3 linked regions of the Roseobacter denitrificans OCh 114 genome follow. Each later gene encodes a partner of the first gene's protein in a complex. Links are inferred from orthologs where the notes say so. Each region holds a gene or a part of one and is shown in the gene's direction. Other genes may lie near its edges.

Region 1 (3,060 bases):
TGCTTCAAAACTTAGGCGTCAGCCGTCCAAGTGACGAAGCTCCTCTAGCCAAGCTTATACTCCCACAGCGCGAGATTTTAATCGGGCAAGTGGCAACATTTCAATCAACATTTATGAGGGTCACAAAGCAATCTTGACCTTGATCCCTGCATACCCGTCGATTATATGCCCACGATCACCATTTTGGTGACATAGAATCGAAACGCCGTGTTTGGTCGCTCCCGTCGCTGGGGACCACATCCGGCAAAAGGAGAAGCGACAATGAAACTGCATGAACTTTCCGACAATGATGGTGCGGCCAAGAAACGCAAGCGCGTTGGGCGTGGTCCGGGTTCTGGCACCGGTAAAATGGGTGGCCGGGGTATCAAGGGTCAGAAATCCCGTTCGGGTGTGGCCATCAAGGGCTATGAGGGCGGCCAGATGCCGCTCTATCAACGTCTGCCAAAGCGGGGCTTCAACAAGCCGAACCGCAAGGCCTATGCCGTTGTAAACCTTGGTCTCATCCAGAAATTCGTGGATGCGGGCAAGATCGACGCGAGCGCCGCCATCACCGAAGACGCACTAATTGCCTCCGGCCTCGTGCGTCGCAAGAAGGACGGTATTCGCGTGCTGGCCAAGGGCGATGTGACGGGCAAACTGAACATCGAAGTCACCGGCGCATCCAAATCCGCTATCGAAGCCGTGGCCAAAGCGGGCGGTTCCCTGACCGTTACGGCGCCCGTCGCGGAAACGTCAGAGGCGTAAGCCCAAGATCAGACTTGTGGGCGGCGGCTGCGCCGCTTACATACGTCTTTAGTTTTCCATGACGCCGCCCAGCCGGAAAACGGCCCGGGCGGCGCATTTGTTACGAAAGAGAGCCCTTCATGGTTTCTGCTGTCGAGAGCATGGCTGCCAATACGAGTTGGTCCGCGCTGGGTAAGGCAACTGACCTGCGCAACCGTATCCTGTTTACGCTGGGACTGCTGATCGTTTACCGCCTCGGGACGTTTATCCCGGTGCCGGGGATTGATGGCGTCGCCCTGCGCGAGTTCATGGAGCAGGCGGGGCAGGGCATCGGCGGTATGGTGTCGATGTTTACCGGCGGCGCCTTGGGGCGGATGGGGATCTTTGCCCTGGGCATCATGCCCTATATATCGGCCTCGATCATCGTGCAGCTTATGACGGCCATGGTGCCCAAGCTGGAAGCCCTGAAGAAAGAGGGCGAGCAGGGCCGCAAGAAGATCAACCAATACACGCGCTATGGTACGGTTTTCCTTGCCACGTTGCAGGCCTATGGCCTTGCGGTGAGCCTTGAAGCGGGCGACATCGTCACCGATCCGGGCATGTTTTTCCGCGCATCCTGCGTGATTACGCTGGTCGGTGGCACCATGTTCCTGATGTGGCTGGGCGAGCAGATCACCGCGCGCGGCATCGGTAACGGTATTTCGCTGATCATCTTTGTGGGCATTATCGCCGAGGTTCCGGCCGCGATGGCGCAGTTCTTTGCCTCTGGCCGCTCGGGCGCGATCAGCCCTGCGGTGATCATCGGTGTGATTATCATGGTGATCGCGACGATCATGTTCGTGGTGTTCATGGAGCGTGCCCTGCGCAAGATCCACATACAATACCCGCGCCGTCAGGTGGGCATGAAGGTTTATGACGGTGGTTCCAGCCACTTGCCGGTCAAGGTCAACCCGGCGGGCGTTATCCCGGCGATCTTTGCCTCGTCGCTTTTGTTGCTGCCGGTAACGATCAGCACGTTCTCGGGCAATTCGACGAACCCGATCATGTCGTGGCTGCTGGCGAATTTTGGCCCCGGTCAGCCGCTCTATCTGGCGTTTTTCACGACGATGATTGTGTTCTTTACCTATTTCTACACGTTCAACGTCAGCTTCAAGCCAGACGATGTGGCGGATAACCTTAAAAACCAGAACGGGTTCATTCCGGGCATCCGCCCGGGCAAGAAGACCTCGGAATATCTGGAATATGTGGTGAACCGCGTGCTGGTTCTGGGCTCGGCCTATCTGGCGGCTGTGTGCCTCTTGCCGGAAATCCTGCGCGGTGAATTCGCCATTCCGTTCTATTTCGGCGGCACATCTGTTCTCATTGTCGTCTCGGTAACGATGGATACCATTCAGCAAGTGCAAAGCCATTTGCTGGCCCACCAATACGAAGGCCTGCTGGAGAAGTCGCAACTGCGCGGCAAAAGCGGCAAGGGCCGCAAGAAACGGAGCCCTGTGCGTCGATGAATATAATACTGTTGGGGCCACCAGGGGCCGGTAAAGGAACACAGGCCCGGATGCTCGAACAAGAGCGCGGCATGGTCCAGTTGAGCACCGGTGATATGCTGCGCGAGGCCAAGGACAGCGGCACGGAGATGGGAAAGGTTGTCGCCGATGTGATGGCGCGCGGTGCCCTGGTGACGGATGAGATCGTGATCGGTCTGATCAAGGAAAAGCTGGATACGGTCGAGGCGTCGGGTTTCATCTTTGACGGTTTCCCACGCACTTTGGCGCAGGCCGATGCCTTGGGTGCTTTGATGGAAGAAACGGGCCAGACGCTGGATAAAGTGGTTGAGATGCGCGTTGATGATGCAGCCCTTGTGGCGCGGATCACGGCACGGTCGACCTGCGCGGGCTGCGGTGAGGTCTACAACGATCAAACCAAGCCAATCCCGGCCGACGGGGTGTGCACCAATTGCGGGCAGGCCAAGGAATTCAAGCGTCGCGCGGATGACAATGAGGAAAGCCTCAAGACGCGTCTGATGGAATATTACAAACAGACCTCGCCGCTGATCGGGTATTACTATGCCAAGGGCATGCTGTCGCGGGTCGACGGTCTGGGCGCGATTGATGCGGTGCAGGGCGAAATCAAGGCTGTGTTGGACGCGTAAACGCCGACACCGGCTAAGATCCCGACTTAAACTTCGTCAGGCTTTCTGATCTGGGCCGCGAAGCTGGGAATCCGGTGCAGGATGAAGTCATAAAAGGCAGCATTGCGCTTTTTGGCCCCTTTGATCTTCTGATCCTTGAGGTGCTTGATGGCCGCTTCCAGAACAGACACCACCTGTTTGTTGGTTTC
Region 2 (3,080 bases), 460 kb from region 1 along the record:
CCGCCGCGTAGCGCGGCAAGCGCGTGTGGCCGCCATCGACAAGGCAGTTCGCCGCAACCTTTCGCGTTTTGACGGCGTCGCCGACACTGAAAAGCTGTGGAACCTGCGACGGTCGGTCCGCAGGCCCGCCAGTTGCAAGCACTTTGTCCACGTCTTGCGCGCGCAAGGCCCGATCCGCCAGAGGGCTTGGCACCGGGTCCGCGCCCGCGTACTCACGTGGATCGACAACACCACTGTGCACCAGCAAATCGGCCAACCCGGCTATCCATTTTTCGTAATAGCTAAAGCGCGCATAATCCGTGGGGGAGAGTTTTTCACGCGCGTGCCGTGAGATGTCGATGTTCCACTGACCCAGACTGCCAGAGGCCAGCGTCACGGCCAAGGCACGCGCATGCCAGTCCTCTTTGAAGCGCAGGTTCTCATTTTCCGGTATGACAGGGCCGTCGCCATACCGCCCGCCCATGTCGTGCGGACGTGTCATGTCGTGCCCGCCGCGGGGTAGTGCGCGAGGCCCGTGCCGATCATGCTGTCGCGGGTGACGAGGTCCATCAAGGCCTTCTCATCCAATCCGTCGGTGCCATCGGGACGTCGCGGAATGACCAGATAGCGCACCTCGGCTGTGCTGTCCCAGACGCGCACGGCCACGTCAGAGGGCAAGGCGACCCCAAAGTCCGCCAGCACCTTTCGCGGCTCGCGTACCGCGCGGGCGCGATACGCATCCGATTTATACCAAGTCGGCGGAATGCCGAGCAGCGGCCAAGGATAACAGCTGCACAGGGTGCACACGACCATGTTATGAACGCTATCCGTGTTTTCAACGGCCACCATATGTTCGCCCTGACGCCCATAATATCCCAGTTCGGACACGACCTTTGTAGCATCCTCCAGCAAGGCGGCGCGGAACGCGGGGTCCGTCCATGCTTTGACCACCACATGCGCTCCGTTGCGCGGGCCGATCCTGTTTTCATAGGTATCAATGATCGCATCCAGCGCTTGCGGATCAATCAGCCCTTTTCGGGTCAGCAGCGTTTCCAGAGCCTTGATGCGCAGCGCAGGGTCGCTGGGCAGCAGAGTATGCGGGTGAGTGTGGTCATCGTGATCATGCGGCATGACGCAAGGATGCGTCCAAGCGGCCATGTTTGTCCAGTCGCTTTGGATGGCAAATGCTGAACCTGGCCACCAAAGGGCCCCGGGCTTCATGCCGGCAAAGGCCGAAGTGAGAGGCAATATCAACCGGTTCGCGCAGCACGATCGAGGCTTGCGAGGGGCCGCAATCGACCTGTTGCGGCAACCTCGATTGGAATCCTCCCTTGCGGGTGGGGACAAACTTGCCTAGATACGCCCAAAGTCGCTTTGAACCCCACAGGTCCTTCATGGAAAACGTCGTCCTGATCATACACCTTATCCTCGCTTTGGGGCTGATCGCAGTCGTACTGCTGCAGCGTTCCGAGGGGGGTGGCCTTGGCATGGGTGGCGGTGGTGGTGGCGCCATGACCGGACGCGCGGCGGCTACCGCCCTGGGCAAGGTCACATGGCTGCTGGCGATTGCTTTTATCTGTACCTCGATCACGCTGACGATATTTGCGGCTGAGAACGCATCGGGATCTTCGGTGATTGACCGCCTCGGCGTGACGCCACCGGCGGCGGATCGCGGCGAGACGCCCGCACTGCCCGACAGTGACCTCTTGCTGCCCCCCTCGGCAGATGAGAACGCGCCTTTGGTGCCGACGCTGGACTGACATAGCACTACAACACCTTGAGAATTGTCAGGATTTTGCAACATCATATTGCGAGTGGCCTTGCTTTGCCCGCACGAATCCTGATAAACTTTACTCCCGTGGTGCTGCGACTTTTCGCAGTCGAAATTTCGCGAAACGGACTTTAATTCGCGGCGACGCACGGGAGCAGCTCAAGCAATGGCACGATATATTTTCATCACCGGTGGCGTGGTTTCGTCGCTTGGAAAAGGGCTGGCCTCGGCGGCTCTGGGTGCCTTGCTGCAGGCGCGTGGTTTCTCGGTCAGATTACGCAAGCTCGACCCCTATCTGAATGTTGACCCCGGCACGATGTCACCCTTTGAACACGGTGAGGTTTTTGTTACGGATGATGGCGCGGAAACCGACCTTGATCTGGGACACTATGAGCGTTTCACCGGTGTCGCGGCGCGCAGCACTGATTCCGTATCTTCCGGGCGGATTTATTCCACGGTTCTGGAAAAGGAACGGCGCGGTGATTACCTGGGCAAAACCATACAGGTGATCCCCCATGTGACGAATGAGATCAAGGATTTCATCGCCATCGGCGACGATGAGGTTGATTTCATGCTGTGTGAAATCGGCGGGACGGTCGGTGATATCGAAGGCTTACCATTCTTTGAAGCGATCCGGCAGTTCACCCATGACAAGCCGCGCGGGCAATGCATCTTTATGCACCTGACCTTGCTGCCCTATCTTGCCGCCTCAGGCGAGTTGAAAACCAAACCGACGCAGCATTCGGTCAAAGAACTGCAATCCATCGGCATTGCGCCCGATATCCTTGTCTGCCGCTCCGAACACCCGATTCCGGAAAAGGAACGGGAAAAAATCGCGCTGTTCTGCAACGTGCGCAAGGAAGCCGTTGTGGCGGCCTATGATCTGAAAACCATCTACGACGCGCCGCTTGCCTATCACGAACAGGGGCTTGATCAGGCTGTTCTGGATGCGTTTGACATCTCACCCGCGCCCAAACCCGACCTGACGGTATGGCGGGATGTGTCGGACCGGGTGCATAATCCCGAAGGCGAAGTCAAAGTGGCCATCGTCGGCAAATACACGCAGCTTGAGGATGCGTATAAATCCATTGCCGAGGCGCTGACCCACGGCGGAATGGCGAACCGCGTCAAGGTGATCGTGGAATGGGTCGACGCCGAAGTCTTCGACACGCAGGATGTCGCGCCGCACCTTGAAGGGTTCCACGCGATCCTTGTCCCCGGCGGGTTTGGAGAACGCGGCACCGAAGGCAAGATTAAGGCCGCTCAATATGCACGCGAGCACAATGTACCCTACCTTGGCATTTGCCTCGGCATGCAGATGGCCGTGATT
Region 3 (3,423 bases), 990 kb from region 1 along the record:
TTATAGCGTTCACCCAACGTGGCGCGCGCTGCGATCATGTGACCCAGCTTGATGTCCTCGCCATTCACTGTCGCGATGACCGTGTCTGCCGTCAGCGCGGTGTCATCCTGTGCAACCACAGGGGCAGCAATCGCTGCCGTCAACGCGGAAAAAGCCAGAATTCTGAGATGTTTTTGCATGTAATCGTCCTATGAGGGGGTCGCGACGGGGCGCGACATTGACACGGTTTGGCGTGACCCTTACATCCCGCGTGTGGCGCTGCAAGAGTGTAGCGATCAATAACTTTCTATGGGCTGCGTCGCAGACGAGCAAGCAGATCGGCACCTGCCCGTATTACTTCGGCTGGAGAACGCATGCTGGGCATCGGAACTATTTCAAGAAAGATCTTTGGCTCGCCCAACGACCGTAAAGTCAAAGCGACCCGTCCTGTCATTGCCCAGATCAATGCGCTTGAACCTGAGTTCGAAAAACTCAGCGATGAGGGGCTCAAGGAAAAGACCGAAGAGTTCCGCAAACGTGCGCTGGAGGGGGAAAGCCTCGATGCGTTGTTGCCCGAAGCCTTTGCCAACTGCCGCGAGGCGGCGCGCCGTGCCCTGGGGCTGCGTGCCTTTGACACGCAGTTGATGGGGGCCGTGTTCCTGCATCAGGGCAATATCGCCGAGCAGAAAACCGGTGAGGGTAAAACGCTGACCGCCACCTTTGCCGCCTACCTGAACGGGCTGACGGGTCGTGGTGTGCACATCGTGACGGTCAATGAATATCTGGCAAAACGCGACGCCGCTTGGATGGGCAGCGTCTTTGGTGCCTTGGGTCTGACCACCGGCGTGGCCTATTCCGACATGCCCGAGGATGAAAAGCGCAAGGCCTATGCCAGCGATATCACCTATGCGACCAATAACGAGCTTGGGTTTGACTATCTGCGCGACAATATGAAATCCGAGTTGGATCAGATTTATCAAAAACAGCATAACTTCGCCATTGTGGACGAAGTCGACAGTATCCTGATCGACGAAGCGCGCACGCCTTTGATCATTTCCGGTCCCTCTCAGGATCGGTCCGAGATGTACAAGACCGTCGACGCGGTGATCCCTCAGGTGCGTGACGATCATTTCGAGTTGGATGAGAAAACCCGCAACGTCACCTTTACGGATGAGGGCAATGAGTTTCTCGAAGAAATCCTGCACGCGCAGGGCCTCCTCGAAGAGGGCCAGTCGCTCTATGATCCGGAAAGCACAACGGTTGTTCACCACGTCAATCAGGGTCTGCGCGCGCATAAACTGTTCCAGCGCGACAAGGATTACATCGTGCGCGACGACAATGTCGTTCTGATTGATGAGTTCACGGGCCGTATGATGCCCGGTCGTCGGCTGTCCGATGGTCTGCACCAGGCCATCGAGGCCAAGGAAGGCGTTGACATCAAACCGGAAAACATCACGCTGGCTTCCGTTACGTTCCAGAATTATTTCCGCCTGTATGACAAGCTGTCCGGCATGACCGGTACGGCCCTGACCGAAGCCGAAGAATTCATGGAAATCTATGGTCTTGGTGTGGTCGAGGTGCCGACGAACAAGCCCATCGCGCGGGTTGACGAAGACGATCAGGTCTATCGCACAGCGCGCGAGAAATACGAGGCGATGCTGGAAAAGATCAAGGAAAGCAACGCAAAAGGCCAGCCGGTTCTGGTCGGTACGACCTCCATCGAAAAGTCGGAGATGTTGAGCAATATGCTCAAACAAGCCGGTATCACCCACAATGTTCTGAACGCGCGCCAGCACGAGCAGGAAGCGCAGATTGTGGCCGATGCAGGTAAATACGGCGCGGTGACGATTGCGACAAACATGGCGGGCCGTGGGACGGATATTCAGCTGGGCGGCAATGTGGATTTGCAGGTCATGAATGCCCTGACCGCCGACCCCGATGCGGACCCTGAAGCCCTGCGCGCCAGCATCGAGGCGCAGCATGCAGATGAAAAGGCCAAGGTGCTGGCGGCAGGCGGTCTTTATGTTCTGGCCTCGGAACGCCACGAAAGCCGGCGCATCGACAACCAGCTGCGCGGGCGGTCCGGTCGTCAGGGTGACCCGGGGCGGTCGTCATTCTTTCTGAGCCTCGAAGATGACCTGATGCGTATCTTCGGGTCGGAACGGTTGGAGAAAGTCCTCAAGACCCTTGGCCTCAAAGAGGGTGAGGCGATTGTGCACCCTTGGGTCAACAAATCTCTTGAGCGCGCGCAGTCAAAGGTCGAAGGCCGCAACTTTGACATCCGCAAACAGTTGCTGAAGTTCGACGACGTCATGAATGAGCAGCGCAAGGTGATCTTTGGTCAGCGTCGCGAGATCATGGAAGCCAAGGACCTGTCCGAGATCACGACGGATATGCGCCATCAGGTCATCGACGATTTCATCGAACAATATCTGCCGCCGAACACCTACGCCGATCAATGGGATGCAGAAGGCCTGTATGCCGCGGTTCAGGAGCAACTGGGCATTGACGTGCCCGTGATGGATTGGGTCGAGGAAGAGGGCGTCGACGACGAAGCCATCCGCGAACGTCTGGTCGAGGCGACCGACAAGCTGATGACCGAAAAAGCCGGTCAATTCGGTGCGGAAAACATGCGCAACATCGAAAAACAGCTTTTGTTGCAGGCGATTGATACGAAATGGCGTGAACACCTGTTGACGCTGGAGCATCTGCGTTCGGTCGTCGGGTTTCGTGGGTATGCACAGCGCGATCCGCTCAACGAGTATAAGAACGAATCGTTCCAACTGTTTGAATCCATGCTGGACAGCCTGCGCGAAGATGTGACGCAAAAGCTCTCGCAAATCCGTCCGATGACGGAGGAAGAACAACAGGCGATGATCGAACAGATCCGCGCCCAGCAGGCGGCTGCCCAAGCGGCGGCAGCAGGCCCGACCGTATCCGCACAAGCCGGACCGGTTGCCGGGCCGGCGGACGCAGCTGTAGCCTTTGACGAAAATGACCCATCTACCTGGGGCAACCCGGGACGTAACGAGCCTTGTCCCTGTCAGTCAGGCAAGAAGTTCAAACACTGTCACGGCCGTTTGATCTGAACCATCGAACGGAATGGTCCCATCTTTGAGCGTTTGACGAAATACCTGAAACATCAGGTATCAGGTAACGCAGGACTGCTGTCTTCGGCGCTGAAAAACCGTTGCGCGGCCCTGATGGCAGCAGCTTAAGATCGGGCACGGGGCGTATGCCGCCCTCCATCAAAACGGGACCGTAACCGTTGTCGATATCCGCCATGCCTGATGGGGTTTTGCTGGCGGGCCTGACTGGCCCGCCCAGATCATATGGCTTTTAACCCTAGCCCTTCATGCTGTCCCAAAAGCTTTTGACAGACGAGAAAAAGCTAGATGATTCCGGGTTGTTGTTCTCGGATAACTCATCGAATTCTGCCAACAG

What was found.
Region 2: secY (region 1) and secG share a complex: the UniProt entries of both Escherichia coli proteins name them as parts of the sec protein translocase complex. The link is inferred for Roseobacter denitrificans OCh 114 from one-to-one orthologs.
Region 3: the proteins of secY (region 1) and secA are in contact, whole or in part, in a crystal structure (PDB 3DIN), measured with the Thermotoga maritima proteins. The link is inferred for Roseobacter denitrificans OCh 114 from one-to-one orthologs. Residues at the interface, in WP_004081795.1 of Thermotoga maritima: Glu108, Gly109, Glu110, Glu111, Ala236, Glu237, Arg238, Arg239, Ile240, Thr241, Ile242, Gln243, Tyr244, Ala245, Arg246, Arg247, Val248, Thr249, Gly250, Arg251, Arg252, Val253, Tyr254, Gly256, Ala257, Ser258, Thr259, Tyr260, Leu261, Pro262; in WP_004082002.1 of Thermotoga maritima: Glu261, Ala262, Arg263, Lys300, Ala301, Arg302, Thr303, Ile304, Ile305, Leu323, Tyr324, Asp325, Pro326, Val329, Ser330, Tyr333, Ile336, Lys340, Phe345, Val349, Glu363, Phe364, Tyr374, Ser375, Gly376, Gly377, Glu393, Ile395, Thr482, Ser483.

The regions. Positions count from the first base shown.
Region 1 is NC_008209.1:1,361,135-1,364,194, forward strand. The notes cover bases 141-3,045. They hold secY (preprotein translocase subunit SecY), read left to right. Parts: upstream 141-863; coding sequence 864-2,228; downstream 2,229-3,045. Other genes in these bases: rplO (50S ribosomal protein L15), read left to right, coding at 262-744; RD1_RS06635 (adenylate kinase), read left to right, coding at 2,225-2,872; RD1_RS06640 (hypothetical protein), read right to left, coding at 2,899-3,045. Also shown: more of RD1_RS06640, read right to left, coding at 3,046-3,060. UniProt on the Escherichia coli protein: The central subunit of the protein translocation channel SecYEG. Consists of two halves formed by TMs 1-5 and 6-10.
Region 2 is NC_008209.1:1,819,232-1,822,311, reverse strand. What follows is about bases 132-3,056. They hold secG (preprotein translocase subunit SecG), read left to right. Parts: upstream 132-1,373; coding sequence 1,374-1,739; downstream 1,740-3,056. Other genes in these bases: RD1_RS08810 (CTP synthase), read left to right, coding at 1,917-3,056; nthA (nitrile hydratase subunit alpha), read right to left, coding at 478-1,110; nthB (nitrile hydratase subunit beta), read right to left, coding at 132-481. In the rest of the region: more of nthB, read right to left, coding at 1-131; more of RD1_RS08810, read left to right, coding at 3,057-3,080. UniProt on the Escherichia coli protein: Subunit of the protein translocation channel SecYEG. Overexpression of some hybrid proteins has been thought to jam the protein secretion apparatus resulting in cell death; while this may be true it also results in FtsH-mediated degradation of SecY.
Region 3 is NC_008209.1:372,699-376,121, reverse strand. What follows is about bases 1-3,268. They hold secA (preprotein translocase subunit SecA), read left to right. Parts: upstream 1-353; coding sequence 354-3,068; downstream 3,069-3,268. Other genes in these bases: RD1_RS01785 (foldase protein PrsA), read right to left, coding at 1-179. In the rest of the region: molecular chaperone DnaJ, read right to left, coding at 3,325-3,423. UniProt on the Escherichia coli protein: Required for protein export, interacts with the SecYEG preprotein conducting channel.